Regions from separate parts of the Nitratireductor sp. OM-1 genome, predicted to be linked through region 2. Evidence: riboswitches for the same ligand, from Rfam matches in the RefSeq annotation. Region 2 holds a riboswitch; each other region holds the start of a gene.
What was found. A riboswitch is a leader RNA that binds a small molecule or an ion and turns the genes downstream of it on or off. The one in region 2 is predicted to bind cobalamin.

Region 1 (9,726 bases), on a different replicon from region 2:
CCTTTTCTGCCTGCGCGGCGTCGCCTTGCCGTCCTGCCGGATGCGCGCGCGAAACCGCGCGACCGGCTGCGGGCGCGGAGCGCTCTTCAAGGGCCGCGTCAACACTCGTCATGACGTCTTCGATCCCTTGCGCTTGCGGCCGAGCGAAACAATCCGGTCCTTGGTGTCGATCAGTTTCGTCACTTTGGAGCCGAGGTTCAGCAATGTCGCAAGCTGCTCCGTCTCGAGATGTTTCACATCGTCATACCATTTCGTCAGTTGCTCGATCAGCGTCTGCATTTCCGCCAGCTTGGCCTGTGCATGGCGCTCTTCCTCGCTGCCCGGCGACTGCATCAGAAGCTCGCGCAGCACCGAAAGCGTGGGGTCGACTTCGCGCTTCTTGCGCTCCTCGGCGAGTGTGCGCAGAATCTGCCAGACATCGTCCGGCGTCGTGAAGTAATCGCGCCGGTCTCCTGGAATATGTTTCAGAAGAACGAGATTCCAAGCCTGAAGCTCGCGCAGGCTCATCGAGACATTCGAGCGCGAAATGGAAAGCGCGTCGACAATGTCATCCGCGCAGAGCGGCTTCGATGAAGCATAGAGCAGCGCATAGATCTGCCCAACCGTGCGGTTGATGCCCCAGCGGCTGCCCATTTCTCCAAAGTGCAGCACGAAGGACTGCAAAAGTGGCGGGAGGTTCATGATGAACACACCTGACATTGATTTCAGTAATTTCTGAAATTTGTGTAGAACTCTGCCGTTCCGAACGCAAGCCTGCCGCACACGGTGCGCCGTTATGCAGCAGGGGCTGCGCCCATTGCCGTCACGCTTTCATAGCCCGCCGACATGTCGGCTGGACGTCAGCTTTTGACCGGAAAGGAAAACTCAGCGCTCTATGCGCGTCGGCACCCTGAACCGCGCCACGAGACGCAGGCCTAGAACGGACATGACGAAGAGCATCCAGACCGGGTCTGTGCGGCGGAAGAAGAAGCTCTCCAGAAACGCGTTGAACAGGCTGAACGTCACGATCATCATGAAGAGATCGGCGAGAAAGATGTTCTCGCGGTAGGGCGGGGTGCGCGCAAAGTCGCGCAACGGCACGAAGAGAAAGGTGATGATGGCGGTGCAGAGCGCCAGAAGTCCCATGCCGAGCGCCATGTCGACATAGCCATTGTGCCCGTGAACCGTGCCGCGAATATCCCACGAACGGTCAAACGGGTGGTCGGAGGAAAACACGGTCTGCGTGAGCCAGAAGTTCTCGAACCCGTATCCGAACAATGGCTTCTTCGCGATCATGTCTCCGGCATAATCCCAGATCGGCGTGCGGCCGGTATAGGTGAGATCCGGCGCCAGCGTTGCCGCAAGGTCCTTCACCGGCCCGATATAGACAATGCCGAGCGTTGCCACGGCAAGCGTTGTCACCGCCGCGATCACCAGAACCGGCACCAGCGAGCGCAGCCCGAAGAGACCGGGCAGCGCCACCAGCATGCCGGCCAGCGGCACCGTGGCCGTGGTGGTCTTGGAGCCGGTGTGGAAGACGAAGATCATCGCCAGAACGGCAATCGCCCCGCCAGACCAGCGCCAGCCGCGCCGCCACAGATAGAGCCCGGCGAAGGAGAGCCCGGCCATGACCGGACCGGCAATGTTCTTGTGCGTGAAGACGCCACGCCACAGGCCCGCATGCTGCGCTTCGACATCATAGGCCTGGTGAACCGCCACATCGCGCAGGGCGACGACCCCGAAATAGGAAAGCCCGAGGATCACGAACCCGGCGAAGACAAGCACGCGCGAAAACGCGTCCGCATCGCGCGGCAGTGTCAGAATGGCCGCCACGGTCAGGATGCCGATGAGGGAGAACGCCACGGTGCGCATCGTGTCGGTGGGTACCGGCGTGTTGAGCGTGGCAATGGCGAGGAAGCCGAGCAGCAGAAGCCACCACGGGCTCAGGAGCGCAACCAGCACCCGCCGGTCAACGAGCATCAACAGCGAAGCCAGCGCCACCGCACCCAGCCCGCCAAAGCCAAGCTGATTGACGATGTCGCCGCCGCTGCCGCTCAGCTGCGGCCCGGATGGCTGGAACGGGCGGAAGGAGATCATCAGAATGGTGAGGAGCACCGCCGCGATGACCGTGGAGGGCTGCCCCGTCGCAACCATGCGCGTGATGAAGGAGGGCTTCTTCCGGCTGGCCTCCGCGCGATGCGCGCCTGCACCGTAATCATCCGCCCCGTAGGGCCCTGAATATGTGCTGCTCATGGCCTACCCGCGCCCGCTGCCGCGCGACCCCTGGGAGGTCACGGCTGCCAATCGGGAAAGTTCGGGGTTGCTCGCCATACCGGGATCAGAACCTGTTGCGCTTGCCCCATAAAGCGCCACGCCGCTTAAGGCTGCGTTAATTATGATCCACGCCGTTTGCGCCGATGGGCGGCGCGGCGGATGGCATCACCCACACCGTGCCCGTTTCGGGATGCCGCCCTATCGTCGCGTCGATCCGGTAGACCCGCTTCAGAAGCGCCGGTGTGAGCACCGCGTCCGGCGTGCCCGCCGCAACCAGCCTGCCATGATCCAGAACGCACAGCCGGTCGCAGAACATGGCCGCCAGATTGAGATCGTGCAGCGCGGCAACCACCGTGGTGCCCAGCCCGCGCATGAAACGCAGGAGCTGGAGCTGATGGTGGATGTCGAGATGGTTCGTCGGCTCATCAAGAACGAGAAGCCGTGGCTGCTGCACCAGCGCCCGCGCGACGAGCACACGCTGCCGTTCGCCGCCCGAAAGCGTGCGGAACGCGCGCTCCTGCATCGCCGTCAGCCCAAGCAATTCGAGCGCTGCCGCGATCAGTGCGTGATCATGCGCCGTGTCTGCTTCCAGAAGCCGCTTGTGTGCGGAGCGCCCCATGGCCACCACGTCGCGCACGGTCAGCGGAAATTCCGCCGGCATGTCCTGCAACACCGCGCCCACATTGCGCGCCACCCACTCGGTCGGCTGCCGCCAGGCGTCCTCGCCATCGACGAAAACCGAGCCGGACGACGGCCGGTTGATTCGATAGATTGTGCGCAGAAGGCTCGATTTTCCGGCGCCGTTCGGCCCCAAAAGAGCGACCATCTCGCCCTTTCGAACGCTGATCGACACATCATCGACAAGCACCCGGTCGCCCGCGCGAAACGTGACCGAGCGCAGGTCGAGCGTTCCCGGTTCCATGCTCATCGCGCACCGCCCAGCGCGCGCGCATCGCGCCGCAGCAGCCAGATGAAGAACGGCCCGCCCACCAGCGCGGTGACGATGCCCACCGGCAGCTCCAGCGGCGCGATGACCGTGCGCGCCACAAGGTCCGCGCCAATGGTGAAACTCGCCCCCAGTAGCGCCACCGCCGGCAATGCCCGGCGATGATCCGCGCCGACAAGGAAGCGCACGATGTGCGGCATGATGAGCCCGACAAAGCCGATCACACCAGACACCGCCACCGTGATGCCGGTGAGCGCTGCCGCCAACACGAACATGCTCTGGCGAAAGCGCTGCACATTGAGGCCGAGCGCCACCGCGCTTTCGTCGCCGGCCATCAGGAGGTTCAGCCGGCGCGCCTGCACCAGCATCACGCCAAGCCCGAGCGCAAGGGCGGCAAGCGGTATGGGAATGAGCTTCCATTGCGCCGTACCGAAACCGCCCAGCGTCCAGAACAGGACGCGGGAGGCAAGCTGCGGGTCCGGCGATGTCAGCACGATCAGGCTCGTCAGCGCGCTCAGAATGGCGCTCATCGCCACGCCGGCGAGCACAAGCCGTGTCGGGGTCATCTGGCCGCCGGTCCGCGCCACCCAGAACACCACGAACAGCGTGACGAGCCCGCCCAGAAAGGCCGAGATATGCAGCGTGAACGCGCCAAACCCCAGAAGCCCCCAGCGCATCACCACCACAGCACCGGTGGCTGCACCGGACGAAACGCCCAGAATGCCCGGCCCCGCCAGTGGGTTGCGAACGATGGACTGGATCGTCATGCCCGTCACGCCAAGGCTCGCCCCGACAAGAGCCGCAAGGAAGACGCGCGGCATGCGCGTCTGAACGACGATGGTTTCGTAAGCCGTACGCCAGTCCGGTTCGACCAACGCGTCGCCGAACACGAGATTGGCGAGAATGGCGAGCGCCGTGCCGCCAGGGATATGCACCGAGCCAAGCATCAGCCCGGCAAGAGAGACGCCGAGAAGCAGCGCAACCATCAGGACGATGACCAGCGCATAGCCGGTAACGCCACGCCGCGACGCCCCACCCTCAAGACCATGCTGCACGGCCCCGCCCCGCGCGGGCGGCGCGGACTGGAGAATGGCGATCAGCGCTTCATGGCTGTTCGCCTTTTCCTTTCTGAAGGCCGGTGCATGCATCGTGAGAAACCGTATCTAAGCCGGTTACTTTTCGATCCGGTCGGGATGGAATGCCCGTGCGAGCTTTTCCACCGCATCGATGGAGCTCGGCCCCGGCTGTCCCCAGACGGAATCAATGGTGACGATTTTCTCGCCCGCAATGCCGGGCACGTTCTCCACCGTCGGGTTGGCTTTCAGGATCTCGATGCGCGCCTGGCCCAGCTCGCCAGCCGGATCGCCAACCACCTGACCACCGGCCGTGCCCGAATAATAGACAACGATGTATTCAGGCGCGCGTTCGGCGATCTGCTCCCAGGAAACCTGGCCATAGCGGTTTGCCACATCACCAAAGATATTCGCCCCGCCGGCCCGCTCAACCACATGCGAAAGCATGGTGTTTCCGAGCACGGCGCGCGGTGCGGATTCGCCGCCATTGAAGATGAACACCGGCATGGCCTCAACGCCATCGAGCTTTGCTTCCACCTCGGAAAGGCGCTCCTCGATGTCGGCGATCAAAGCCTCGCCGCGCTCGCGCACGCCGAAGATTGCCGACATGGAGCGGATCTCCGCATAAAGCTCTTCAAACCCGAACTTGCCGAGATTGCAGCCCTCGGTGTTGAGGCGGGTTTTCATGCCCAGATCGTGAAGCTGATCGCGCGTGTGGCGGCTTTCGCTGAACCCGTCCGGATAGCCGGCATAAACGAAATCGGCCTCCGCCTCGATGAGCTGTTCGGTGGTGGCGACCAGCGGCGAAAGCACGGGAACCGTGTTGTACGCCGCCTCGTATTGGGGGCTGATCTTGAGGTTCGCCATATAGGAGGTGCCGGCCATGCGGTCTTCCAGACCAAGCGCCAGCATCATCTCCGTGGCGTTGTTGCTCAGCGTCACCGCCCGCGCCGGCGGCGCCTCATAGGTGGTGGTGTAGCCGCAATTCTCATCCGTGTAGGGAAAGCCCGCCTCATCGGCAAAGGCGGGCGCAGACACCAGAACGAAACCTGCGACCGCAAGCCCGCGCAGACCGATTAATCGCGACATCAATTCACTCCTTCTATGGCCGGCCTGCCGCCGGCGCTTTCAACTGGGGATGGGGTTTGGTCTGGCTGGCCGAGCGCTGGCATGACCTCCGCTGCAAACAGTTCCATGCCGGCCAGCGCCACATCGTTGGCGATCAGGCCGTTGGCGCTGAACAGGCAGCGAATGCTGTTCGCGCCGGTCTCCGCCGAGAGCGCGCGCAATTGCGCAAGGCAATCCTCGGGCGTTCCCGCGATGGTGAAATCCGCCAGCATGGCGGCGCGATCACGCGGCGCAGGCGGCTGCATTCCACGTTCCAGCGCCCGTGCTACGCGCCGTGCATTGAGCTTTTCCAGAAGCGCATCGCCCCGCTCCATGGCCTCTGCCCGGGTCGGCGCGATCATCACGTAACGCGACAGCGATGAGGCAACGAGCGGCGCGCGCGACCCGCCATGGCGATCAAGTGCTGCATGAAACACGGGCAATTGCCGTGCTTCATTGGGTTCGAGGCTTAGGAGAAGCGGAAAACCGTTTCTGGCGGCGATGTCGACCGTCTCTTCCGAGACGCCGGCGACATAGATCGGCGGATGAGGCTTTTGCACCGGCGGCGGCCCGACGGAGACGTTGGAAAAACGCCACGGCCTGCCATCCGCCGAACAATGTGGCTTCGTCCAGGCGTCGATCATGATCCTCAACGCTTCGGCAAACCGCCTTGATGCGTCATCGCGCGAAATCTCGAGCGCGGTGAATGTGCCGGGCTCGGTGCCGCGCCCGATCCCCACATCCACGCGCCCGCCGCTCTGAAAATCGAGCTGCGCGATCTGCTCGGCAAGCAGCAGCGGATGATAGAGCGGCAAAACGAGGATCGACGTGCCGAACCGCAGCCTCTCCGTCCGCGCCAGCACCTCCGCGCCAAGCAGAAGCGTGGACGGATAGGGCAGCGTTTCGCGACCGAAATGAAACTCATTGAACCAGATGCCGCCGAAACCAAGCGCGTCCGCCCGTTCGACAAGACGCATCAGCGCCCGGTGGTCGCCAAGCGCGCCTTCGCGGGCAAAGCCTGCCAGATCAACGCGCATGGCGGGTCTCGCGGTCAGGCGTGACGCTGCCCGGGATCAGTCGAATGAATTCGGCCTGCGCCGAAGGAAATCGGGAAACGGATCGGAGACGTGACGTCCCGATAGACGGACTCGTTGCCGGCAAAGCGCCTGCATGCATTCTGGGCCTCCTGCCGGCGCACCTCGTCCGGCGTTCATGGTCTATGCATGAGGCAGGTCTCCTGACTCGCGGCTCGAACGTTCGGTCCGCCTTCCCGGCTTTCGCCAGTGGCATTGGAAAGAACTTGCCGCTTACAGTTGCGAGGGCAGTCCCGGAATTGGTCTGTCTGGCAGACCGCACCGGGTTCCCTTTTCATCCGCGAAAGGCGGAACCGCATGCGGCGGCGACCCTATCCGCGAAGGAACCGCGACGCAACCGCGAAAGGCGTTTGCGCGAAAGAACGGCCGACGCGCAGCTGACTTGCCGCAACACGCAACGGTTCGCCAAGGCCACCATTCGCGCAAGCGATGAGGAGAGCGCCTTGACCGTGGCTTGCCCGGCAGCACGTGAAGTCGACCTATCTCGCCTTCGAGAAGTTCTACAAACTGCTCTAGCAACCGGAGGTCGCCTTCAGCCCCCGGCGAAATTCACACCGCCGGGCTGCGGGGCGAAGCGGACAAGCCGACTGTCCGTAACGCCGGCCTGACGATGCGGCAGCGCTTCATGGTAGGCCGGGTCGCGCATCATCTGCGCAAACGCGCCGACCGATGGATATTCGGCAATGAAGCAGATGTCCCACGCCTCTGCCTGCGGGCCGATCAGCATCAGCTCGAAACCGCCCCGCCAGACGATGCGCCCGCCCAGCCGTTCCAGAACGGGCGCGCTGATCCGGCTGTATTCCGCATAGGCGTCCCGACCGCTTGCCACCCGGCCATCCGGATAATCCGCCCGCTCACGCAGCTTGATGAGATTGAGCATCTGGACCGGCCCCGGCCGTGCATCCGCCCGAAACGCCTCCCAGATATCCTTGGTAAAACCGGTGTAACGCGTCATCTGCTTCACCTTCCCTGATAGACGGGCGTACGCCGTTCGATCCATACGTCGAGCCCTTCATGCACATCTGCCGTCGCGCACATGCGGGCAAACTGTTCGCGCTCGATCAGAAGCCCCTCTTCAATCGTCGTGTTAATGCCCCGCGTCACGGCCGAGATGATCCGGGTGGCCGCCAGTGGCGAATGCTGCAGGATGCGCTCCGCCAGCTCAAACGCCGCAGGAAGCAGATCTTCCGCAGGCACCACCCTGTTCACCAGCCCCAGCTCATGGGCGCGCTGCGGCCCGAACGTATCTCCCGTCAGGAGCAGTTCCAGAGCGCGCTTTCGCCCGGCCAGTCGCGGCAGGCGCTGCGTGCCGCCAAATGTCGGCGGAATGCCGATATTGATCTCCGGTTTCGCGAAAATTGCCTGGTCGGAGGCAACCGCCAGATGCACCGCTTCGGTGATCTCGCAGCCGCCTCCGAAGGCGATGCCATTGACCGCTGCGATCACCGGCTTGGGAAACGCCTCGAAGCGCGCCGTCATCTGCTGGCCGCGACGACAGAAGGCGCGCACCGCTTCTTCTGCGCCCTGCCTTATGCTCTCGGCGAATTCATGAATGTCTCCGCCAGCCGAAAACGCCCGATCCCCCGCCCCTGTCACCACCACCGCGCCGATTGCCTCATCCGCCTCGATCTCATCGAGCAGCGACAGCAGCCGGTCATTGGTCGCGTAATTCAGAGCGTTCAGTTTCGACGGACGGTTCAGCGTCAGAAGCGCGACACGCCCCTTCCTTTCGCAAAGCACGGTGTTCTGCATTTTCCTGCCTCTCCAGTTGAATTGACAGAAAGGCTAGGACCGGGCACGCTGCATGGAAACTCACTGGTTAGTATACATGGTTGCGCGCATCCGATGGACACGAAACAGCAGAAGCCCAAACCAGCCCGCGAACGGGTCGTCGATGCAGCAAGCAAGCTGTTCTATCGGGAAGGGATTCGCGCCGTCAGCGTCGATGCCGTTGCAGAGGAAGCGGGCGTAACCAAGAAGACCTTCTACTATCATTTCAGGAGCAAGGATGACCTGGTCGCCGAGTATCTCAGTTCCCGCGACCAGCCAAATCTCGATCTGTTCGAAAGCTGGTTCAGGAGTGCTGAAGGCGATGTGGCCGACCGGGTTGAGGCGATCTTCACGGGCGTCGCCCGATCCGCGCGCCATCCCGCATGGCGCGGCTGCGGCTTCCTGCGCACCGCAGCCGAGCTGGCCAATCTGCCGGGACACCCAGCCATGGTGATCGGCGCGAGCCACAAGAAGAAATTCGAGAACTGGCTTTCAGGCGAACTCGCCGAAAGCGGGATCGACAATCCTGCGGCGATCGCCCGCCAGATTGTGGTTCTGCTCGACGGCGTATTCTCAACGCTTCTGGTGCACCGCGACGCAGACTATGCAGAAGCCGCCGGACAGGCCGCCAGAACGCTGATCCATTCGTCATACCCGACACAGAGCACGGCAGCCTGACCGAGGCCCCGCCCGCACAACGGGCTTTGGAAAACCCGTGCCTTCTGAACGGGTCAAAGCGCGGTGCCGGGCTGCCCCCGCTCGGCACATGCGCCGGCGACTGCCTCGAACGGCAGCAGGATCGATCCGAAACGGCTTGGAAACGCCCGCGCCGCCTCGAACATGGCGAGATCCCGCCAGGGTTCAGGAAAAGTGACCGCTTCTCCCGCCAGAAGGCGGCGCAGCAGACCGGCAATCTCGCCGACGCCGGCGCAGGTCTCTCCAGTGGCATGGCGCACGACGATGGCGGTAGACGCCATGCCGAGTGTGCAGGCGCGCGTGCGCCATCCAAGCGCGCCAATCGCATCGCCCCGCCACTGCACATCAAGCGTTACCGTGCTGCCGCAGGTGCGGCTCGTCCGGGTGATTGAGGCATCCGCCGGGACAAGCCGCCTGTCATTGCGAACCCCGGCGCCCAGATCCCGCAGGCCGCGCTGATAGAGCGCGGCCAGGTCCGCATCGGCGCTCATTCGACGCCGTCATCCTTCATCTGCCGGCCGAGAACCGACAGAAAGGTCAGCGCAAAATAAAGCCCGCGCCGCACATCCTCATTGCCGGCCACGCGCAGCAGGCCGAGAAGGGATGGCACCTGGGCCTGTGCGGTCTGTGTCGCGGCATAGCGCGCGGCATTGCCGACGTTCCACGCAGCGCCCACGCTTTCCTCATAGGCCTTCATCAGTTTCTGCACCATCGCGTCGTCGAACATGTCGACGCCGTCGGATGCAAGCGATGCGAGATCGACCAGATTGTGAAGACGGCGCCCCTG
Region 2 (9,726 bases):
TTGGATTGACCACCACGGCGAGCCGCGCGCCACGAAGCGCATCGAAGCTCTCCACCTCTTCGACCGCATGGCCGGCCAGTGCGGCTGCGCGCGCGTGTTCGGCATAGGTGGGGCCGAGAATGCGGGCCGGGCCGGGTGCCAGAAGCGATGCGACCAGCGGGAGAAGAAGCTGCGTTCCGGGCGCGGCGATGACGTTTGCCGAAGACGGCGCGCCGTAATGCCGGGCCGCGTGCGCGGTCAGCGCGGCAATGTCGGCTTCTTCGGGCAGGCGCTCGACGGCGCTGGCAGGCAGGGGCGAAACAGGATAGGGGTGCGGGTTGATGCCGGTGGACAGGTCGAGCCAGGGCGTCGGCGCGTCTGGAAACTGCGCCGAAGCCCGAACGAGACTGCCGCCGTGATCGGTTACCTTCTCCGCCGCCCGGTCAGCCAGTCGAGGCCTGATGTCCATTCTGATCGCCCTTTCATCCATGCTGGTCGAGCTCGCCATCGGTTATCCGCAGCGGCTCTTTCGCCTGATCGGTCATCCCGTCACCTGGATTGGCCGTCTTATCGCGCTGGCGGACGCGCGATGCAATGTTGAAACCCTTTCGCCCGGTGCGCGCCGCCTGAATGGCGTGCTTTCGCTGGTCGTCATTCTGATGCTCGCAGGTCTTGCCGGCTGGTTGATCCAGACGGCCCTTTCCGGCTGGGCCGGGCTGCTGGTCGCCGCGCTTGCCGGCAGTTCTCTGATCGCCCAGCGGAGCCTTGCAAGCCATGTGAAAGCGGTGGCGGACGGGCTGGACACCGGCGGGCTTCCGGAAGGCCGAAAAGCGGTTTCGCAGATCGTTGGCCGCGATCCTGAAAGCCTCGACGAGGCCGGGGTTTCGCGCGCGGCCATCGAGAGCCTTGCCGAAAACTGCTCCGACGGCGTGGTTGCGCCGGTGTTCTGGCTGGCGGTTGGCGGACTGGCGGGCGGCGCGCTCTACAAGGCTGCGAACACGGCCGATTCCATGATCGGCCACAAGACCGCGCGGCATCTTCATTTCGGCTGGGCGGCGGCGCGTTTTGACGATCTGATCAACCTGCCCGCTTCGCGCCTGACGGCGTTTCTCTTCATTACCGCTGCGTTCTTCATGCGCGACGCCTCGGCTGGAGCGGCATGGCGGGCGGTGCGCCGTGATGCGCGCCATCATCGTTCGCCCAATGCCGGCTGGCCGGAAGCGGCGATGGCGGGCGCGCTGGGCCTCGCCCTTGCCGGCCCGCGCCGCTATGGCGGCGAGGTGGTGGATGATGCGGTGATGGGCGATGGCGGCCGCCGCGCCGCCAATGCCGGCGACATCCGCCGGGCGCTCACGCTCTATCGGATTGCGGACGGGCTTTTGATCGGGCTTTTGGCGCTTGCCGCCGGGCTCTGGCATCTGGCTTTCTGAGATTGGCGGATTGAGGCGAAGGCGTGGGGCGCGTTTGCCACGCTCTCTGATCTTCTGGCAGCTGCGTTGTGCGTGGTTCGACAAGCTCACCATGAGGGAGGTGGCGACTGGCAAGCCTGTTCATCAACATGGAGGACGCAGTTGCTGTGTCTCTCCCTCCCTCATGGTGAGCTTGTCGACCACGCACCACCTCAAAGCAGGCGATCTAGAACTCGATGCCCTTCTGCGCTTTCACGCCAGCGGCGAAGTGGTGTTTTACCTGCCCCATTTCGGTGACGAGGTCGGCGGCCTCGGTGAGTGCTGGCTTGGCGTTGCGGCCGGTCACGACCACATGAAGGTCGTCGCGCCGGTTGGTCAGCGTGGTCACGACGCGTTCAAGATCGAGATAGTCGTAGCGCAGTGCGATGTTCAGCTCGTCGAGAACGACAAGACCGATGGTCGGATCGGCCATCAGTTCCTCGGCCTTTCCCCACGCCCGCTCGGCGGCGGCGATGTCGCGCTCGAGATCCTGTGTTTCCCAAGTGAAGCCCTCGCCCATCGTGTGCCAGGAGACCTGATCGCCAAAGGCGGCGAAGGCATCCTTCTCACCGCAATGCCATGCGCCCTTGATGAACTGCACGACACCGACGCGGCGGCCATGGCCGAGCATGCGCAGCGCAAGACCGAAGGCAGCGGTGGACTTGCCTTTGCCCGGCCCCGTATTGACGATCAGAAGCCCCTTCTCGACCGTCTTGTCGCGCACCTCGGCATCCTGAACGGCCTTGCGTTTGGCCATCTTTGCCTTGTGGCGCTCGGCTTCGTTTGCGTCGATCTCTCGCATGTCACTTCACTTTCATGGGCAGGCCGGCAACCACCAGCGTGACGCTGTCGGCAACGGCGGCGACTTTCTGGTTCAGGAACCCCGCCTCATCGCGAAAACGGCGTCCGAGCGGGGTTTCTGGCACGATGCCGAAGCCGACCTCATTGGAAACGAGAACTGTGGTTCCCTCTCTTGCGGCAAGAGCTGCAAGCAGTCGCTCGGCGGCAGGTTTTAGCGCATGGTCGTTGAGCATGAGATTGCTGAGCCACAGGGTGAGGCAATCGACCAGAACCGTTTCGCGGGCCGGCAGGGTTTGAAGCACGCCCGGCAGGTCGAGCGGGGCGTCGTGCGTCTGCCACGCCCCCGCTACTTCCCCCGGCCCCGCCACTGCCCCTTTGCGCCGCGCGCGGTGAATGGCGATGCGCTCGCGCATTTCGTCATCGAAGGCCTGGGCCGTGGCGATGTAGTGCCAGGGTGCGGGCGCGGCTTCGATCAGCGTTTCGGCATGGCGGCTCTTGCCGGAGCGCGCGCCGCCCAGAACGAAATGAAGTGAACGCATCGTCAGATCCGCCGGCTCAGCCGACAAGTTGTCCGGCAAGGAAGGTTATGCCGACACCGACAATGGCGGCGCCAGCAAGCCGGGGCTGCATGGCCTCAACCGCCCAGCCGCGCGAGCGGACGAGAAAATAGACGCCAAGCGCGATGGCGCTCTGGATTGCGGCAAGGCCTGCGAGATAGGCGATGAGCGGCGTCTGTTCGCTGCCGACAATGGCTTCGCCGAAGGCATAGCCATGGAACACGCCGACCACCAGGAACAGGGCGAAGACGAGCATGTGGCTTTCCACGGCCCGACCGCGCGCCAGAAGCCAACCGCCAGCAAGAACGCTTGCCGCGATGACGATTTCGGCTGCCGGAAGATCGAGCAGCATCAGGTGCAGGCCAACACCGACAAGCGAGCCGGCAACAAAGAGAAGCGGCGCAAAAAGGCTCATGCCGGCGACGGCGGCAAACAGGCCGGCAGCGACGATGAAGGCCAGATGATCGAGCCCGATCACAGGATGGGCGAGCCCTGAAACCAGCCCTTCGTAAAGGGTCGTGGGCGTCTGCCCGTCCATGGCGTGATGGGCCTGGGCGCTGGTTGCGAAGAGCGATGCAAAAGCGAATGCGGAAAAAGTGCGCAGGAAACGCGTGTTCATGTCCGGTCCTTTCCCCTCCACCCGAGGGTTACGGTGCTTCTTTCAGGCCGTCGGCAGGTTTCCTGGCTCACGGGTCGATGCGCTTTCCAGCCTTCCCAAGGCGTCATGCCTCAGTGGCGATCAGGAAAACGCTCTCCGCTTACAGTTGCGGGGGCAGCCGTGGTTTTGGCGCTTTTGCGCCGCACCACGTTCCCTCTGGGTCCGCTTCAGCGGAACCGACAGCGGGCGGAGCATACAAGAATCGCCACGCCCCGCAAACGCTTTGTTGCCCGCATTGACAGACGTGGCGGGCGAGCCGTAAATGCGCAGCAGACGGTCCTTCTCCCGCAATGGAGAGGGCTTGGATCAGTACCTGTCAATATGACCGCAATGGTCGGCCTGATTGGTAGGTCTTGATCCTTAGAGGGAATGCGGTGCGGGCCTTGCCCAATGCCGCAGCTGTCCCCGCAACTGTAAGCGGAGAGCGCACCTGACACGCCACTGGGGTTTGCCCTGGGAAGGCTGGAGAGCGCATCGACCCGTGAGCCAGGAAACCTGCCGTCTGCGAATGAAATCCTGACCGCCTGGCGGGTGTCCCGGGCAAGGAGTGTGCATTGTGACTGCTGACAGCGCCGCTGCGCGCCTTCTCCCGACCATTCATGGTGTCTCTGCCAGTACGCGGCCGCAAAAGGCCCGTGCGCCCCTCACCCGCGTCTTATCGTTCTCCACACTCCATCACCTGAAGGATATCCCATGACCACGAGTTTCGACCGGGTTCCCTGCACCGTCGTGACCGGCTTTCTCGGCGCCGGCAAGACGACGCTGATCCGCAATGTTCTGGAAGGCGCGCATGGCAAGCGGCTGGCGATCATCGTCAACGAGTTCGGCGATGCCGGCATCGATGGCGAGGTGCTGAAGAGCTGCGGGCTGGACAATTGCCCCGAGGAAAACGTTCTCGAACTGGCCAATGGCTGCATCTGCTGCACGGTTGCCGATGATTTCGTGCCGGCGCTCGACCAGATCCTCGCACGTGAGCCGAAGGTCGATCACATCCTGATCGAGACGTCCGGTCTGGCGCTGCCAAAGCCGCTGGTGCAGGCCTTTCAGTGGCCGGCAATCAAGAACCGCGTGACGGTCGATGGCGTTATTGCCGTGGTGGACGGGCCGGCGCTTGCCGACGGCCAGGTGGCTGCTGACTTGGACGCGCTGGATGCACAGCGCGCAGCCGACGATTCGCTCGACCATGATGATCCGATCGAAGAAGTGTTCGACGACCAGGTGGCCTGCGCTGACCTGATCGTTCTGTCGAAGAACGATCTTCTGGATGAGGAGGCCGCCGGGCGCGCCCGCGCGCGGATTGCGGGGCATCTGTCGCGCAATGTGCAGATCGTGCCGAGCGCGCATGGCAAGGTGGACCCTGCCCTGCTGCTGGGTCTCGGGCTTGCCGTCGAGGACGACATCGAGAACCGCAAGACGCATCACGACGATGCGCATGACCATGAGCATGACGATTTCGACACATTCGTTGTCGACCTGCCGCCGGTGCTCAGGCCGGAAGATCTGGAAGCGCGGGTCAATGCGGCGGTGGAAACCGGCGAGGTTCTGCGCCTCAAGGGCTTTGCGCATGTGAAGGGCAAGCCCATGCGTCTGCAGGTGCAGGCGGTCGGCCCGCGCGTCTCGCACCACTATGACCGCCCGTGGAAGGCCGGCGAAGCCGCCGAGACACGGCTCGTGGTGATCGGCCTCAAGGGCATCGACCGCGCGCGTATCGAAAGCCTTCTCTCGGCCTGATCCGATGCACATCCTCGCCACCACCAGTGCCTCACTCGACGATCTGATCGAGCCTGTCGATCTGCAGCAGTCGCCGGCGGACATGGTGGCGCTGTCGTTCACCGACAGCGATCTGGCGGGGATTGCCTCTGCATGGCAGGTGCAGCGTGAGGCCCTGCCCGCGCTGCGTCTTGCCGCGCTGCGCGACCTGAGACACCCCATGTCGGTCGATCTGTGGATCGACAACACGGCAGCGCATGCCCGCGTCATTCTGGTGCGGGTGCTGGGCGGCTATGAGTGGTGGCGCTATGGCTGCGACCGGCTTTCAGCACTGGCCCGGCAAAAGGGCATCGCGCTGGCGCTGCTTCCCGGCGAATGCCATCAGGACGACCCGCGCCTGGCCGAGCGCTCCACCGTTTCGCCGGAAGCGCGCGCGGCGCTGCTCGCCTGCTTCCGCGAAGGCGGACCGGACAATATGCGCGCGCTGACCATGCAACTGGCGCGCCTTGCGGGGCGGGACATCGAAGCGCCGGAGGCGGAATCGGTGGCCAAGGCCGGCTTCTATGCACCGGGCCATGGCATTGTTGAGCCATCCTTCTTCCCGGCCGGTGCGAATGCCGACAGGCCTGTCGTACCGGTCCTCTTTTATCGCTCCATGCTGCTGGCAAGCGATGTTGCGCCCATCGACGCGCTGGTGGAGGCGCTTGAGGAACAGGGGCTGTGTGCGGTTCCCGTTTTCGTTTCCAGCCTGCGTGACCCGGTTGCCGCCGATCTCGTGCGCAACGCCGTGGAGGCGTTGAAGCCGCAGGCGCTCATCACCGCGACGGCCTTTTCGAGCGGCGCGGAACCCGGCGAAAAAACGCTGTTCGACCGCTTTGGCGTGCCGGTTTTTCAGGTGGTCACCGCCACCACGCGGCGCGAAGCGTGGCAGGAAGGGCAGCGCGGTCTCGCGCCTGCGGACCTCGCCATGCATGTGGTGCTGCCGGAACTCGATGGCCGGCTGATGGCTGGCGCCATTTCCTTCAAGGATGAGGCGGCGCTGGATGAAGGGCTTTCCTTCGGCGTTCAGCGCAACCGACCGGAACCGGCGCGCATAAGGCAGGTTGCGGCAAGGATCGCCGCCTTTCTGAAGCTCGGTGGCACTCCGGTGGCTGAACGCCGCATTGTCGTTCTCATCCCGGATTATCCGAGTGCGCCAGGGCGCACCGGCTATGCGGTGGGTCTCGACGTGCCGTCGAGTGTGCTCGCCATGCTGCATGACCTTGATGAAGCGGGTTATGCGGTTGATGGTGTTCCGGAGACGCCAAGGGCGCTGATGCAGCGGCTTGAGCAGGTTTCGGAAGCGCTTTCGCTGGATGAATACCGGGTGGCCTTCGATGCGCTGCCCGAAGAGGCGCGCGAAACGCTGCTCGCCACCTGGGGGCCGGCGGAAGACGATGCGGAAGATGGAGTCTTTCCGTTCCGCGCGGCGCGGTTCGGCAATGTCACCGTGGCGCTTGCGCCGGATCGCGGGCGCTCGGCAGACCGACGCGTGGACTATCATGACCCGACACTTGCACCGCGCCATGCGCTGGTCGCCTTCGGCCACTGGATGCGGGAGGGGCTCGATGCCCATGCGCTGATCCATGTGGGTGCGCATGGCACGCTGGAATGGCTGCCGGGCAAGACCGTGGCGCTGACGGAAACCTGCTTTCCGGAGATCGTGGCTGGTGCGCTGCCGGTGGTCTATCCCTTCATCGTCAGCAATCCGGGTGAAGCGGCGCAGGCCAAGCGCCGGATCGGCGCTGTGACGCTTGGGCATCTGACGCCGCCACTGGCGGGCGCAGGGCTCTCGCAGGACCAGCAGGAGTTGGAACGGCTGGTGGACGAATATGCGCAGGCCGACGGGCTGGACCGCCGCCGCCGCGACCGGCTGGCGCAGCTGATCGTGGAAACCGCCGAGCGCACCGGTCTGACCCGTGATGCCGGCGTTGAGGACACGGGCGACACGGATGCGGCGCTGATGCAGATCGATGCCTGGCTCTGTGATCTGAAAGATTTCGCCATCAAGGACGGGCTGCACATCTATGGCCGGGGCAGCGGCATGGATGAAGGGCCTGAACGCAGCGCCTGCGCGGAGAGCGAAAAGCACGCGCTTCTGGCCGCACTTGATGCCCGACACATCGCGCCCGGCCCCTCCGGCGCGCCGGCGCGGGGGCGTACCGATGTGTTGCCGACCGGCCGCAACATCTTCACCGCCGATCCGCGCACCCTGCCGACGCCGACCGCAACCGCACTGGGCAGGATGGCGGCGGATGAGGCCGTGCGCGGCTATCTGCAGGAGCATGGCGACTGGCCGCGCTCGCTCGTCATCGACCTGTGGGGCAGCGCCAGCCTGCGCACTGGCGGCGAGGAGATCGCACAGGGTCTGGCGCTGATGGGCTGCCGGCCGCAATGGGATCAGGCGACGGGGCGCGTGACGGGCATTGAAGTGCTGCCGCCGGCAAGCCTTGGCCGTCCGCGCATCGACGTGACGTGGCGCATCTCAGGCCTGTTTCGCGACATGTTCCCGACCCAGATCGCGTTGCTCGACACTGCGGTTGCCGCCGTGGCCGCGCGCGACGAAGACGAGAGCGAAAACCCGCTTGCCGCTGCTGCGCGCGTGGCCGGCAAGGCTCCGGCGCGTATTTTCGGTTCCGCGCCCGGCACCTATGGTGCGGGACCGGAAGAAAAGCTTGCGCGCGGAGACTGGCAGGAGCGCGCCGAACTCGGACAGGCCTATCTGGACGCGGGCGCGTTTGCCTTCGGCGGCGCGGAGGGCGAAGGCCGGCGGGAAGACGGCGCGTTTGCGCGGCAGGTGGCGGATGCCGACATGCTCATCCATACGGGCGACGATGCCGGGCGGGACATTCTCGAAGGCTCGGCGGATGTGGCCTTTATCGGCGGGTTCGCGGCGGCGGTGGAAGCGCTGGGCGGCAAGGCTGATCTGGTGGTGCTCGACACGACCGATCCGGAGCGCCCGCGCGCCCGCTCGCTGGCGCAGGCCATTGCCCGCACCGTGCGCGCCCGTGCGGTCAATCCGCGCTTTATCGAAGGGCAGTTGCGCCATGGCCCGCGCGGCGCGGCGGAACTGACGGAAACGGTCGACCGGCTGATCGGCTTCGCCGAGACCACGGATGCGGTTTCAGGCAGCCTGATCGATGCCGTGTTCGATGCCTATCTCGGCGATGAGCGTGTGCGCGATTTCCTGCTTGCAGAGAATCCGGCGGCGACCCGGGCGATGGCGGAACGGTTTCACGCTGCGCGCAGGCGTGGCCTCTGGCACCCGCGGCGCAACTCCGTCGATGACGATCTGGCAGCACTTTTTGCGGAGGCGACGGCATGACGATGCGGCGTGGCGCTTGCCCCACACTCTCCGCCCCCATGAAGACCGGCGACGGGCTGCTCGCGCGGATTGCGCCGGCCCATGGCGCGCTGACGCCTGAGAAGCTGGCGGGCATCGCAAAAGCGGCGGGCCGCCACGGCAATGGCATTCTGGAAGTGACCGCGCGTGGAAAGTTGCAGATCCGGGGCCTGACCGCTGAGAGCACGCCTTTGCTCGGGGCGGAAATCAACGCGCTCGATCTTGGGGCCGTGGATGGCTTCGCGGTGGAAACGGGACCGCTTGACGGTCTGGCGCGGGATGCGCTGAGCGACCCGACCGCGCTTGCCCGGCGGATCGATGAACATGCGGCAGCGCACTGCCTTGCCCCGCGCCTTGCCCCCAAGGTCTCGGTCACGGTCGATGGTGGCGGGAGGCTGCATCTCGACGCCATCGGAGCCGACATCAAGCTTGTGGCGCTGGGAGACGGTCTCTGGCAGATCGGCGTCGGCGGCAATGGCGCGACGGCGAGCAGGTTAGGCCAGGGCGATGAGCAGGCGGTGGGCGCTACAGCGCTTGCCGTTCTTGATCTGCTGGCGCAGACCGGCGGACGCGCGCGCGATTTCACACAGGCGCAGAGAGAGGCGCTCCGGGCCGGGCTTGAGCCAGCCGTGCAATATTTCGCGCGGGCTGACAGTGCGCCGGTTGGTCTGTTTGCGCTGAAAGACGGGGACAGCGCGCTCGGGATCGCGCTGCCCTTCGGCCAGGTCGCAGCGGAGGCGCTGGTCGCGCTTTGCGAGGCCGCCTCGGATGCCAGGGAAATACGCCTTGCGCCGCGCAGCGGCCTGCTGCTGATCGGGCTTGATGAGTCCCGGCAGGAAGCGCTGTCGCGCGCGGCTGAGGCTCTTGGATTTGTCACGGACGGGCATGATCCGCGTCTTTCCATAGCCGCCTGCGCCGGTGCGCCGGCCTGTGCCTCGGCGCGGTTCGACGCCAAGGCGCTTGCCGCCGAGGCGGCGGAAGCCGGTCTGCCGGACGGTTCGTTTCGTCTACACCTCTCGGCCTGCGAAAAAGGATGCGCCCGGCCCGCCGGGGCTGCGGTGAACCTGATCGCGGCCGAGGGTTGCTGCACGCTTTCCTCCGTTGGCGTGGAGCCTTCCGAACGCCTTCGCACCTTCCTCATCGAGCGCGGCGAGAAGCTGCGCGCCGCCCTTCTTCGAAAGACAGGCTGAA
Region 3 (9,726 bases), on a different replicon from region 2:
GATCGACCAGTTCGGCGATGCGGTTGAGACCGGCCTCACTCTCTGTCGAAATGCCCTGAATGCCCATCACTTCGAAACCGTAAGCGGAACCGAAATAGTTGAACGCGTCATGCGCGGTCAGGAGGACGCGGCTTTCTGCGGGGACGGAGGAGAGAACCTTGGTCGAATAGTTGGCGAGCTGCGCCACGTCATCCAGGTGCTTTGCGGCATTCGCCTTGAAGGCGTCAGCCTGTTCGGGATTGGTCTCGGCCAGCGCATCACGAACGGAGATGACGACCTTGGACCAGAGATTTGGGTTCATCCACACATGCGGGTCGAACTTGTCGTCATAATCGTCATGCGAGAGGAGCATGTTCCTGGGCAGGCCTTCGGCAACGGCGACCACATTTCGCTTCTCTGAAAGGTCATGCATGAAGTCCTGCATCTGCGCTTCCAGGAAGAGACCGTGCCAGAGCACCAGGTCTGCATTGGTCATGGCGGAGATGTCCGTGCGGGTCTGGCGATAGGCGTGCGGGTCCACACCCGGTCCCATCAGTGCCTTCACGTTCACCAGGTCGCCGCCCACCTGGCGGGCAGCGTCGGCGATCATGCCCGTGGTTGCGACCACGTCGATCTTTTCTTCAGCGCTTGCCGTTGTGGCGAGGTTCATGGCCCCCAGCGCGGTTGCGGCCAATGCGGCCAGTAAAGACCGCCTCATTTTGTTGAACATGCAACTCTCCTGTCGAGTTTGGTTTGCGATGGCGATGCACCGCACTGAAAATCTGCCTCACAATTGCAAATCATTCGCAAATGCAATTGACGTCCGGGACGATCGCAGACACTATGCAAATGCGAATGAATTGCAACTGAAATATTCAGGAGAAGATTGTGGTGGCTGGTTCAGTCGGCATGGCATGGCAGGGGGAAGGCAATGCGGAAGCACCGGACGATGCCGCTGCCCGCGCACTTCTCAGGCAGGCGGGTCTTCGCGCGACACGGCAGCGGATGGCGCTTGTCGATCTCCTGTTTGGGTGCGGTGGCAGGCATGTGTCGGTCGAAGGGCTTCATCGGGAACTGTTGGGCGTGGGGGCGCCCGGCTCCATCAGCTGCGTTTACAACAGCCTGCGCCGCTTCAGCGAAGTGGGCCTCGTGAGGCGGGTGCCGGTCTATGGAGCGACGAGTTACTTCGACACGAAGCTCGACCATCACCACCACTTCTATGCGGAAGACGAGGATCATCTGATGGATGTTCCCATGAATGCTATCGCCCTTGATGACCTTCCGCCTCCGCCGCTTGGCTATGAGCTTGTGAGTGTGGATGTCGTCGTGCGGATCAGACGCGAGCGTTCGGCAAAACCGGTCCGGCCGTCATTTCGATCCGGGGAAGGGGCGTCCTGATGCTTCAGATCCCGGAAGAAACCTTGGAGAGGATGCGAGCGGCCCGTGAGCGGACGGGCAGTGCGCGTCACGAGGTCCAGGACATGCTGAAAGCGGGCGGGTTACGTCCCACGCGGCAGCGTATCGCGCTTGCCGCCCTGCTGTTTTCCACCGGCCGACATCGCCATGTTACCGCCGATGACCTGCATCGGGATGCGCGTGCCGGCGGTACCGCTTTATCGCTCGCCACTGTCTACAACACGCTCAACCAGTTTGCCGATGCCGGGCTGATCCGCAAGATCGGCATGAATGGCGAGCGTATGCATTTCGACACGGATCCGGGCGATCACCACCATTTCTACGTGGAGGCTGAGGACCGGGTGCTGGACGTGGAACCCGGCGCGGTCTGTTTCAGCGCGCTTCCGGCTGCTCCGGCTGGCTACGAGATCGCCGGGGTTGATGTCGTGATCCGTCTTCGCAGGTCAAAGCCTGAAAAAGCACGCGACGCCTGCAGCGGCGGGTGCGCCCGGCGCGCGGGCTCTGGCGGTGACATGCCCCGATGACCCAATTGCGAGCCGTTCTTTTCGGGCCGGACGGAGTTTCTCGCCGCAATCAGGTTCGAACTCTCAGCAATAGTCAAAGGAACACAACCCATGCATACCATCTGGGGCAGGCCGCCCGTCCTTGATTTTTCTTCAGTTCCGCTCGCTCCGGATGGGGTGTTTTCGCGTGCGCTCATTGCCTTTCTGTTCGGCAGATTGCGTGAGGGCGCATGACATGAAGCCACACATCAATGGTCCGGCTTCCCGGGCGGTGCCGCCAGCGTCTCTCGGGCCGACTTTCGACCTGCGCTGGCGCACCCTCACCGAAGAAGCCAATGCTCTTTACAGGGGAGGCGATACCGCATCTGCGCGCAAATGCTATGAGGCGGCGCTCTCAGAGGCTGAACGCTTGCTTGATGCGGTCGCGGCGGAGCACGACGCGCGGCCGGCGCCGATTATCTACAATGTTTCCTGCCACAATCTCGCCGAACTGGCGCGGGCTCTTGGTGAGAACGCTGAAGCGGAGGCCTATTGCCGGCGCGCCTATGAGCGCCTTCTCGCGGTGGCGCAGAACCCGGCCTCGCCGCTCGAACTGCGCATTTCATGCGTCCGGAATCTGCGCAACGCGCTGGCTGAATTGACGGTGCGCCTCAACGAACGCCATGCGCCGCCAGGGGAACTTGATCGCATCGTCGAGCCGGTTCGCAACGCTGCATTCAGCGTTTTTCGCATTGCCCGACATGCCGAACTTGCGCGGGACAACTGCCCGCACTGCCCGCTTTCGTGATCCCACGATCAGATCTCCGCACAAAGGATCGAACTTTTGTTTCAGCTTCCAGAACTTCCATACGCAATGGACGCGCTTGCGCCTTACATGTCCGCAGAGACCCTCGAATTCCATCACGGCAGGCACCACAAGGCCTATGTCGACAAGCTCAACGCGTTAACGGCAGACAGCCCCTATCGGGACATGAGCCTTGAAGAGGTCATTTTGACGAGCGCCAACAAGCCGGCCGAAAGCGGCCTGTTCAATCAGGCTGGCCAGCACTGGAACCACAGCCATTTCTGGCTTGGCATGAAGGCCGGTGGCGGCGGCGCGGTTCCGGGGAATCTCGAAAAGCACCTGATTGCCGATTTCGGGTCGGTTGACCGTTTCAAGGAAGAGTTCAAGGCGGCCTGCATTGCGCAGTTCGGAAGCGGATGGGCATGGCTCGTTTTTGATGGCGAGAAGCTTGGCATTGCCAAGACGGGCAATGCCGACACGCCGCTGACAGAAGGCAAGTCGGCATTGTTGACCTGTGATGTCTGGGAACACTCCAACTACATCGATTACCGCAATCTGCGTCCCAGATATGTCGATGCTTTTCTGGAAGGTCTCGTCAACTGGGAGATGGTGGCCGAGCGCTATGAGAGTGCCATCGGGGCTTAGGGGCAGGGCCTGTTAATATGGCCTGCCCCTAAGTCCGGTGCGCCGCCGGCCTTGAGAGCCGGCGGCGTTTACAGGTGTCAGGCGCTTGCGTTTTCGGTGCGCATCGTGCGGGCGGCGGCAACCATGTTGACCAGGGCGGGACGCACTTCGTCCCATTTGCGGGTCTTCAGGCCGCAGTCCGGATTGACCCAGATCTGCTCCCCGGCAAGGCGCTGGCGCGCCAGCGAAAGCAGCGCAGTCATCTCACCGATTTCGGGGACGCGCGGCGAGTGGATGTCGTAGACGCCTGGTCCGATCTCATTGGGATATTTGAAGGTCTTGAAGGCATCGAGCAATTCCATCCTCGAGCGCGATGTCTCGATGGAGATCACATCCGCGTCCATGGCGGCGATGGCGTCGATTATGTCGTTGAACTCCGAATAGCACATATGGGTGTGAATCTGGGTTTCATCCGAAACCCCACTGGCCGAAATGCGGAAGCTCTCCACTGCCCAGTCGAGATAGTGCTTCCAGTCCGCATGGCGTAGCGGCAGGCCTTCGCGCAGGGCCGCTTCGTCGATCTGGATAATGCGCGCACCCGCTGCCTCAAGGTCACGGACCTCGTCGCGAATGGCAAGCGCGATCTGCCGGCAGGTCTCGCTACGCGGAATGTCGTCGCGCACGAAAGACCAGTTGAGAATGGTCACAGGGCCAGTCAGCATGCCCTTGACCGGCCTGTCCGTCAGCGACTGGGCATATTGCCACCACGAAACGGTCATCGGAGTGGGCCTGGATACGTCGCCGTAGATAACCGGCGGTCTGACATAGCGCGATCCATAGCTTTGCACCCAGGCGTGCTGGGTGAAGGCGAAGCCGGAAAGTTGCTCGCCGAAATACTGAACCATGTCGTTGCGCTCGAACTCGCCATGGACCAGCACATCGAGGCCGACGTCCTCCTGCCAGCGAATCGTCGCTTCGGTTTCCTTCTTCAGGAACGTGTCGTAGTCGACAAAGCTAAGCTCGCCGCGTGCATGTGCGGCTCTTGCCTTGCGAACCTCTGGCGTCTGCGGGAAGGAGCCGATCGTGGTGGTCGGAAAGGCGGGCAGGCCTAGCCGGGTAGCCTGCAGCTTCTGGCGCTCGACAAACGTGGCGCCGCGCGTCTTCATCTCGTCGTTGATCCGCGCCATGCGGCCCTGAACCAGAGGGTCGCTGACCTTGGGTGAGGCGTGCCGCGCGGCGACGGCATCGGCTGCTGCTTTCAGGGCTCCGGCAACGTCTGCTCCGTTCCCGGACAGAACATCGGAGAGCACATGAAGCTCGTCCATTTTCTGCAGGGCGAATGCAAGCCAGGAGCGCAGGTCGGCGTCGAGCGTGGTTTCCAGTTCCAGATCGATGGGGACATGGAGCAGCGAGCAGGACGGAGCGAGCTGGACCATCGCTGCGCCGCGCGCCTTGACGACGGGCCCGAGCCTGTCTGCGAGGGAAGCCAGATCAGCGCGCCAGATGTTGCGGCCGTTGATCACGCCAAGCGAAAGAACCAGATCCGGCCGCGCAGCGGCGAGCACCGCGTCGAGTTGCTCCGGCGCGCGAACGAGGTCCAGGTGAAGGCCGGCCACAGGCAGGGAAAGCGCGGTTTCCAGATTGCCGCCGAGCCCGCCGAAATAGGTTGCAAGCATGATCCGGCGATCTGGGGCAGCGGCTGCAAGCTTCTGATAGGCAAGCCGATAGGCATCCTGTTCGTTGGGAATGAGGTCGGTGATGAGGGCCGGCTCATCAATCTGTACCCAGTCCGCTCCGGCCTCCTTCAGCTTGCGAAGCAGTTCTTCATAAACAGGCAGCAGGCGGGGCAGAAGCGCAAGCGGATCGTAGCCTGCATCGCTGGACTTGCCGAGTTTGAGGAAGGTGATCGGACCAAGGAGTACGGGCCGGGTATGGATGCCGAGCGCTTTTGCTTCAAGAAACTCATCCAGCGGCTTGGTGGAGGAGAGGGCGAAGACCTGGTCGTCGGTGAATTCCGGCACCATGTAGTGGTAATTGGTGTCGAACCATTTGGTCATTTCCTGCGCTTTGTGGCCGCCGGAGTGGCCGGGGTGCCCGGGGTGCTCGCATCCTGCATCCCTGAAGCCCTGGCTGCCGCGCGCCATTGCGAAATAGACGTCAAGCGGCACCGGGCCACCCTGCCAGCCATAGTCTGCCGGAACCGCGCCGACCATCACACTGGTGTCCAGCACCTGATCGTAGAGTGAGAAATCATTGGAAGGGATGATTGCAACGCCACGATCGCGCTGCTCCTTCCAGTTCTCGGCCCTGAGTTCCCTTGCAGTCTGGAGAAGGGTTTCTGCGCTGCTTTTGCCGGACCAATGGCTTTCAAGGGCGAGTTTCAGTTCTCGGCGGCGGCCGATACGCGGCACGCCGAGCGTGGAGACAGGAATTGAACGTTCAGACATGGCACACCCGATGCTGTTTGGGGCAGGGGGGGGCGTACGCAGACCGCGGCCTGAACGGCCGCCGCATGACGAACACCGGACACCCCGCCCGTTGACGTTGTTTCGTCATGGCAGGTCTCCTGGCTCACGGGTCTCGGCCTTGATCCGTCTTCCCGGACGTCTGTCCAGTGACTTGAATGGATTTCGGCTCGCCGCTGACAGTTGCGGGGGCAGCGCCGGATTTGAACCGGCTTCCCTCTTAGCCCGAATCCGCCTGAAGGCAGGTTCGAGAACCACGACGCGCCCAGATTCCTCGCGATGCGGCGGAAAGTCAAGAATGATATAAAGAAATGTTTATGTCTTTACGTCTTGTCTGAGAGGTGATGTGCCTCTCTATTTTAGTTGTCGGGAAATTCTGTTCCGGAGTTGGTCCGCGTGCGCGTGCGGGTCGGCGGGCAGAAGGTTGACAGGCGCGGGTCTGCGTATACTTTTCGAAGCGGTCAAGGTTCCGTCGGCAGACCTGTCTCGGTCGGCGGCTAAGAGGGAATCCGGTTCAAATCCGGAGCTGACCCGCAACTGTGAGCGACGAGCTGCTTTGCCGATCATGTCACTGGCGTTATGCCGGGAAGACGGGTGAAGCTGTGATGAGCCGCAAGCCAGGAGACCTGCCTGATCGTGTGAAGTTCCGTGGTCGGGATATGCCACAGGAGCGCGTGCTTCGGAATATCCGGTTCCGACGCGCGATCTCCCTGCCGTTCCCGGTCGCATCAGCTCGAGGAATGGCAGTGGATACGAGTGCATTATTGAACGAAGGGCAGGGAAGCCGCGCGATCCTGCTTCTTGCAAAGTCGGCTTTTGCTGCTGCACCTCATGGCGAGATGGCGCGCCTCGCTGAAATGGCCGCAGGTTTTGAAGGTGTGACGGCGGTGCAGTACTGCTTCTCCGAACAGGGGACGCCGTCCTTGCGGTCCGCACTTCTGGAGCTGCGGGCAGAACATCATTCTGAGATCGTGATTGTCCCGCTCCTGCTTCCGATGGAGCCGAGCTTCCGGAACTGGCTGTCGAAATCGCTCCGGCGCTGGCAAGCCGAAACATCCGGCGGCTGGCCCCCCATCCGCATAGCATCCGACATTGCCCGCAGCGCACATTTTGAACGGCTTCTTGGCGGTCTCATCGGCGATATTGCTCAGGAGCCGGCCGTTCCTCCCGCTGAAACTCCGGTACGGGAAGGCTCTCTGGTGCCGGCGCAGAAAAGACGGGTTCTGGTGTGTGAGGGCGGGGCGTGCAACGCCGCCGGGGCGGACGTTCTGTGGTGTCATTTGCGCAACCGGCAGAAGGAACTGAACCTGCGCAACACGGGGGATGGCACCATGACTGCGAAAGCAACCTGTCTCGGCCCCTGCAATCTCGCGCCGGTTCTTCAGGTATTTCCCGAAGGCGCCTATTACGGTGGCGTGAATGAGGATGCGATAGACCGCATCATTGAAGAGCACCTGCTTGGGGGACGCGTTGTCGCCGATTTCGCCTATGAGCCGACCGGTCGCAAACAGCGGCTTCGCGGGACTTTAAACAGGTAATGGTAGCGGCGGGGAGGAAAACGGTTGGCCTTGCAGGTCCGATCAGGTTAACGATTGCGCGCCACGGTTCCGCAACGTCGGATGAAACGGGAACGCAGGACGGGTTCGTCCCAGTCTGCGGCTGCCCTCGCAACTGTAGGCGGCGAGTTCGGTATCGATCCACTGGTCAGTCGGCCGGGAAGGGATATTCGAACGCTTGAGCCGCGAGCCAGGAGACCGGCCTTGGCGCAAACGCAATTGTCGGCGAGGTGTCCGGCAAGAGGGTAGCGTAGACCGGTCTCGCGGGGTGCAAGGACGCCCTGCGGCGCATTCGGTCGATGCGGGCGCTCTTTCACGCACCTCCCGGCGCCCCGTGTCGATCGAGGTGATCATGTTGTTCAAGTCCGTTCTCGGCGCTGCCATTGTCGCGCTGTCACTCTCCCAATCCGCTTTCGCAGAAACCATTACCGATGATGTCGGGCGTCAGGTCGATGTCGACCTGCCCGTCAAGCGCGCTGTGATCTTCAACCGCTATTCGGTTGAATTCGCGCGCGCCATCGGCGCCATCGAGCAGGTGGTTGGCACCGGCGCCAGCACCTATCGCGATCCTGCCTACTGGCCGGAATTCGGCCCCGACGACGTGGTGGGCCAGGGGCAGAGCGAGCCCAATTACGAGGCCATCATCGCCAAGAAGCCGGATCTCGTCATTCTGCCGCGCAACGGCGTTTACGAGGAGGCGGCGCGCCAGCTTGAGCCATTCGGAATTCCGGTTCTGGTCGTAACCTCCTGGGATACGCTCAAGCATGTCGAGAACGTCAAGCTGATGGGCAAACTCTTCGGTCGCGAAGAGCGGGCGGCCGATCTCGCTGCCTATTATGAGGATTACAAAGCGCTTCTGGCCGAGCGGCTTGAGGGCGTCGAGCCGGTGCCGGTTTATCTGGAGGAGAAGCGCCCGCTGGTGACGGTCACGCCGGGCTCTGGCTGGCACGACATGATCGAAGCCGGTGGCGGCAGGAACGTTTTTGGCGAAATCGTCATTGAGGACGAGCCGGCCGCGCGTGGCAATCCCAACGCCTTCACCATCGATCCGGAGGAACTGGTCGCGCGCGTGCCGTCGCTGATCGTGAAGCTGGAACCGGGCGCTTACACGACCATCCCCCAAGAGCAGTACAAGACGACATGGGACGGGCTGATGGCGCGTGAGGAAATCCGCGCCACGCCGGCGGCAGAGGCGAAGAACGTCCACGTCATCAACTACTACCTCGCCGGCGGCTCCTCGAAGATCACCGGCGCGCTGCAGATCGCCAAATGGGCGCATCCAGAGCTGTTCAAGGATGTCGATCCGGAAGAGGCCATGCGTCGCTGGATCGAGGACTTCCAGGGACTGCCCTATCAGCCGGGCATGACCTATCAGGGCGACTTCTGAGCAAGCTGACATGACGGGGCGGGGCCGATGACCGATACGCTTGAAACCGAAGCCGGGGGTACAGGTGCCGCCTCGGTCGAAAAAGGCAGGGGCCTTGCCGCCCGGTATCGGGAGGGCGGACGGCGACGCATTCTGCTGATCGCCCTGTCATTCGCGCTTTTGATGATTGCCGCCGCAGCGGTTTCCGTACGTGGCATCAACGATACAAGTGTCGGAACGCTTGCGCTCGTTCTCATGGAGCGGGCAAGCCTCGGCTATCTGCCGGGATCATCGGACGAACAGGCGGCGCGGGTTCTGCTTTACCTGCGCCTGCCGCGTGTGGTGATGGCGCTGGTGGCCGGCGCCGCCCTGTCCGTGTCCGGCGTTCTCATGCAGGCCATTACCCGCAATCCGCTCGTCAGTCCCTATACGATCGGCGTGTCCTCGGCTGCCGGTTTCGGGGCTTCCGTCGCCATCATGTTCGGTATCGGTCTTCAGGCGGCAGGCGTCTATTTCGTCCCCCTGTCGGCCTTTGTCTGTGCGCTTCTGTGCGCGCTCGCCGTTTTTTCGTTGAGCTGGTGGCGGGGCATGGGGGCACAGGCGATGATCCTCACCGGCATTGCGCTGATGTATCTGTTCAGCGCATTGACCGCTGCGGTCCAGTTTGTCGCCACCGAAGAGCAGCTGGCCCGTGTCGTGCACTGGACGTTTGGCAGCCTCAACGGGGTGCAGTGGGATGCGGTCGGTCTGTGCGCCGCTGTTCTCTTCGCGGTGCTCATTCCGATCCAGGCAAGGGCCTGGCAGCTCAACGCACTCACCGTCGCCGGCGATGATGTCGCGCGTTCGCTGGGCGTCGATGTGCGGCGTCTGCGCACCTTCGCCATTCTCTTTTCCGTCGTCTCCGCAGCCTCGGTCATCAGCTTTGTGGGCGTCATCGGGTTCGTTGGACTGATCGGGCCGCATCTGGCACGTATGATGATCGGCGGTGATCACCGGCTTCTGCTGCCCTTCGCAGCAATCTGCGGCGCAGCGC

Region 1: another riboswitch for cobalamin. It lies ahead of DEJ54_RS06215 (LLM class flavin-dependent oxidoreductase); the one in region 2 lies ahead of DEJ54_RS22705 (HupE/UreJ family protein).
Region 3: another riboswitch for cobalamin. It lies ahead of metE (5-methyltetrahydropteroyltriglutamate--homocysteine S-methyltransferase); the one in region 2 lies ahead of DEJ54_RS22705 (HupE/UreJ family protein).

What each region holds. Positions count from the first base shown of each region.
Region 1 covers NZ_CP029208.1:1,298,179-1,307,904, reverse strand. Annotated here, with positions in the region: gene cydD (thiol reductant ABC exporter subunit CydD) at 1-112, opposite strand, end outside; gene DEJ54_RS06240 (GbsR/MarR family transcriptional regulator) at 109-681, opposite strand; gene DEJ54_RS06235 (O-antigen ligase) at 865-2,232, opposite strand; gene DEJ54_RS06230 (ABC transporter ATP-binding protein) at 2,369-3,181, opposite strand; gene DEJ54_RS06225 (iron ABC transporter permease) at 3,178-4,347, opposite strand; gene DEJ54_RS06220 (ABC transporter substrate-binding protein) at 4,372-5,361, opposite strand; gene DEJ54_RS06215 (LLM class flavin-dependent oxidoreductase) at 5,361-6,416, opposite strand; cobalamin riboswitch at 6,589-6,786, opposite strand; gene DEJ54_RS06210 (DUF1330 domain-containing protein) at 7,006-7,428, opposite strand; gene DEJ54_RS06205 (crotonase/enoyl-CoA hydratase family protein) at 7,434-8,225, opposite strand; gene DEJ54_RS06200 (TetR/AcrR family transcriptional regulator) at 8,319-8,921, shown strand; gene DEJ54_RS06195 (iron-sulfur cluster assembly scaffold protein) at 8,975-9,430, opposite strand; gene DEJ54_RS06190 (DUF1641 domain-containing protein) at 9,427-9,726, opposite strand, start outside.
Region 2 covers NZ_CP029209.1:768,420-778,145, reverse strand. Annotated here, with positions in the region: gene cobD (threonine-phosphate decarboxylase CobD) at 1-448, opposite strand, end outside; gene cbiB (adenosylcobinamide-phosphate synthase CbiB) at 441-1,409, shown strand; gene cobO (cob(I)yrinic acid a,c-diamide adenosyltransferase) at 1,615-2,229, opposite strand; gene cobU (bifunctional adenosylcobinamide kinase/adenosylcobinamide-phosphate guanylyltransferase) at 2,231-2,767, opposite strand; gene DEJ54_RS22705 (HupE/UreJ family protein) at 2,784-3,404, opposite strand; cobalamin riboswitch at 3,439-3,639, opposite strand; cobalamin riboswitch at 3,758-3,961, shown strand; gene cobW (cobalamin biosynthesis protein CobW) at 4,137-5,174, shown strand; gene cobN (cobaltochelatase subunit CobN) at 5,179-8,517, shown strand; gene cobG (precorrin-3B synthase) at 8,514-9,725, shown strand; gene DEJ54_RS22685 (precorrin-8X methylmutase) at 9,726-9,726, shown strand, end outside.
Region 3 covers NZ_CP029208.1:48,426-58,151, reverse strand. Annotated here, with positions in the region: gene DEJ54_RS00270 (metal ABC transporter solute-binding protein, Zn/Mn family) at 1-709, opposite strand, end outside; gene irrA (iron response transcriptional regulator IrrA) at 871-1,377, shown strand; gene irrA (iron response transcriptional regulator IrrA) at 1,377-1,919, shown strand; gene DEJ54_RS00255 (DUF2753 family protein) at 2,134-2,685, shown strand; gene DEJ54_RS00250 (superoxide dismutase) at 2,713-3,327, shown strand; gene metE (5-methyltetrahydropteroyltriglutamate--homocysteine S-methyltransferase) at 3,405-5,753, opposite strand; cobalamin riboswitch at 5,845-6,045, opposite strand; cobalamin riboswitch at 6,219-6,420, shown strand; gene DEJ54_RS00240 ((2Fe-2S) ferredoxin domain-containing protein) at 6,518-7,309, shown strand; cobalamin riboswitch at 7,357-7,549, shown strand; gene DEJ54_RS00235 (ABC transporter substrate-binding protein) at 7,680-8,714, shown strand; gene DEJ54_RS00230 (iron ABC transporter permease) at 8,742-9,726, shown strand, end outside.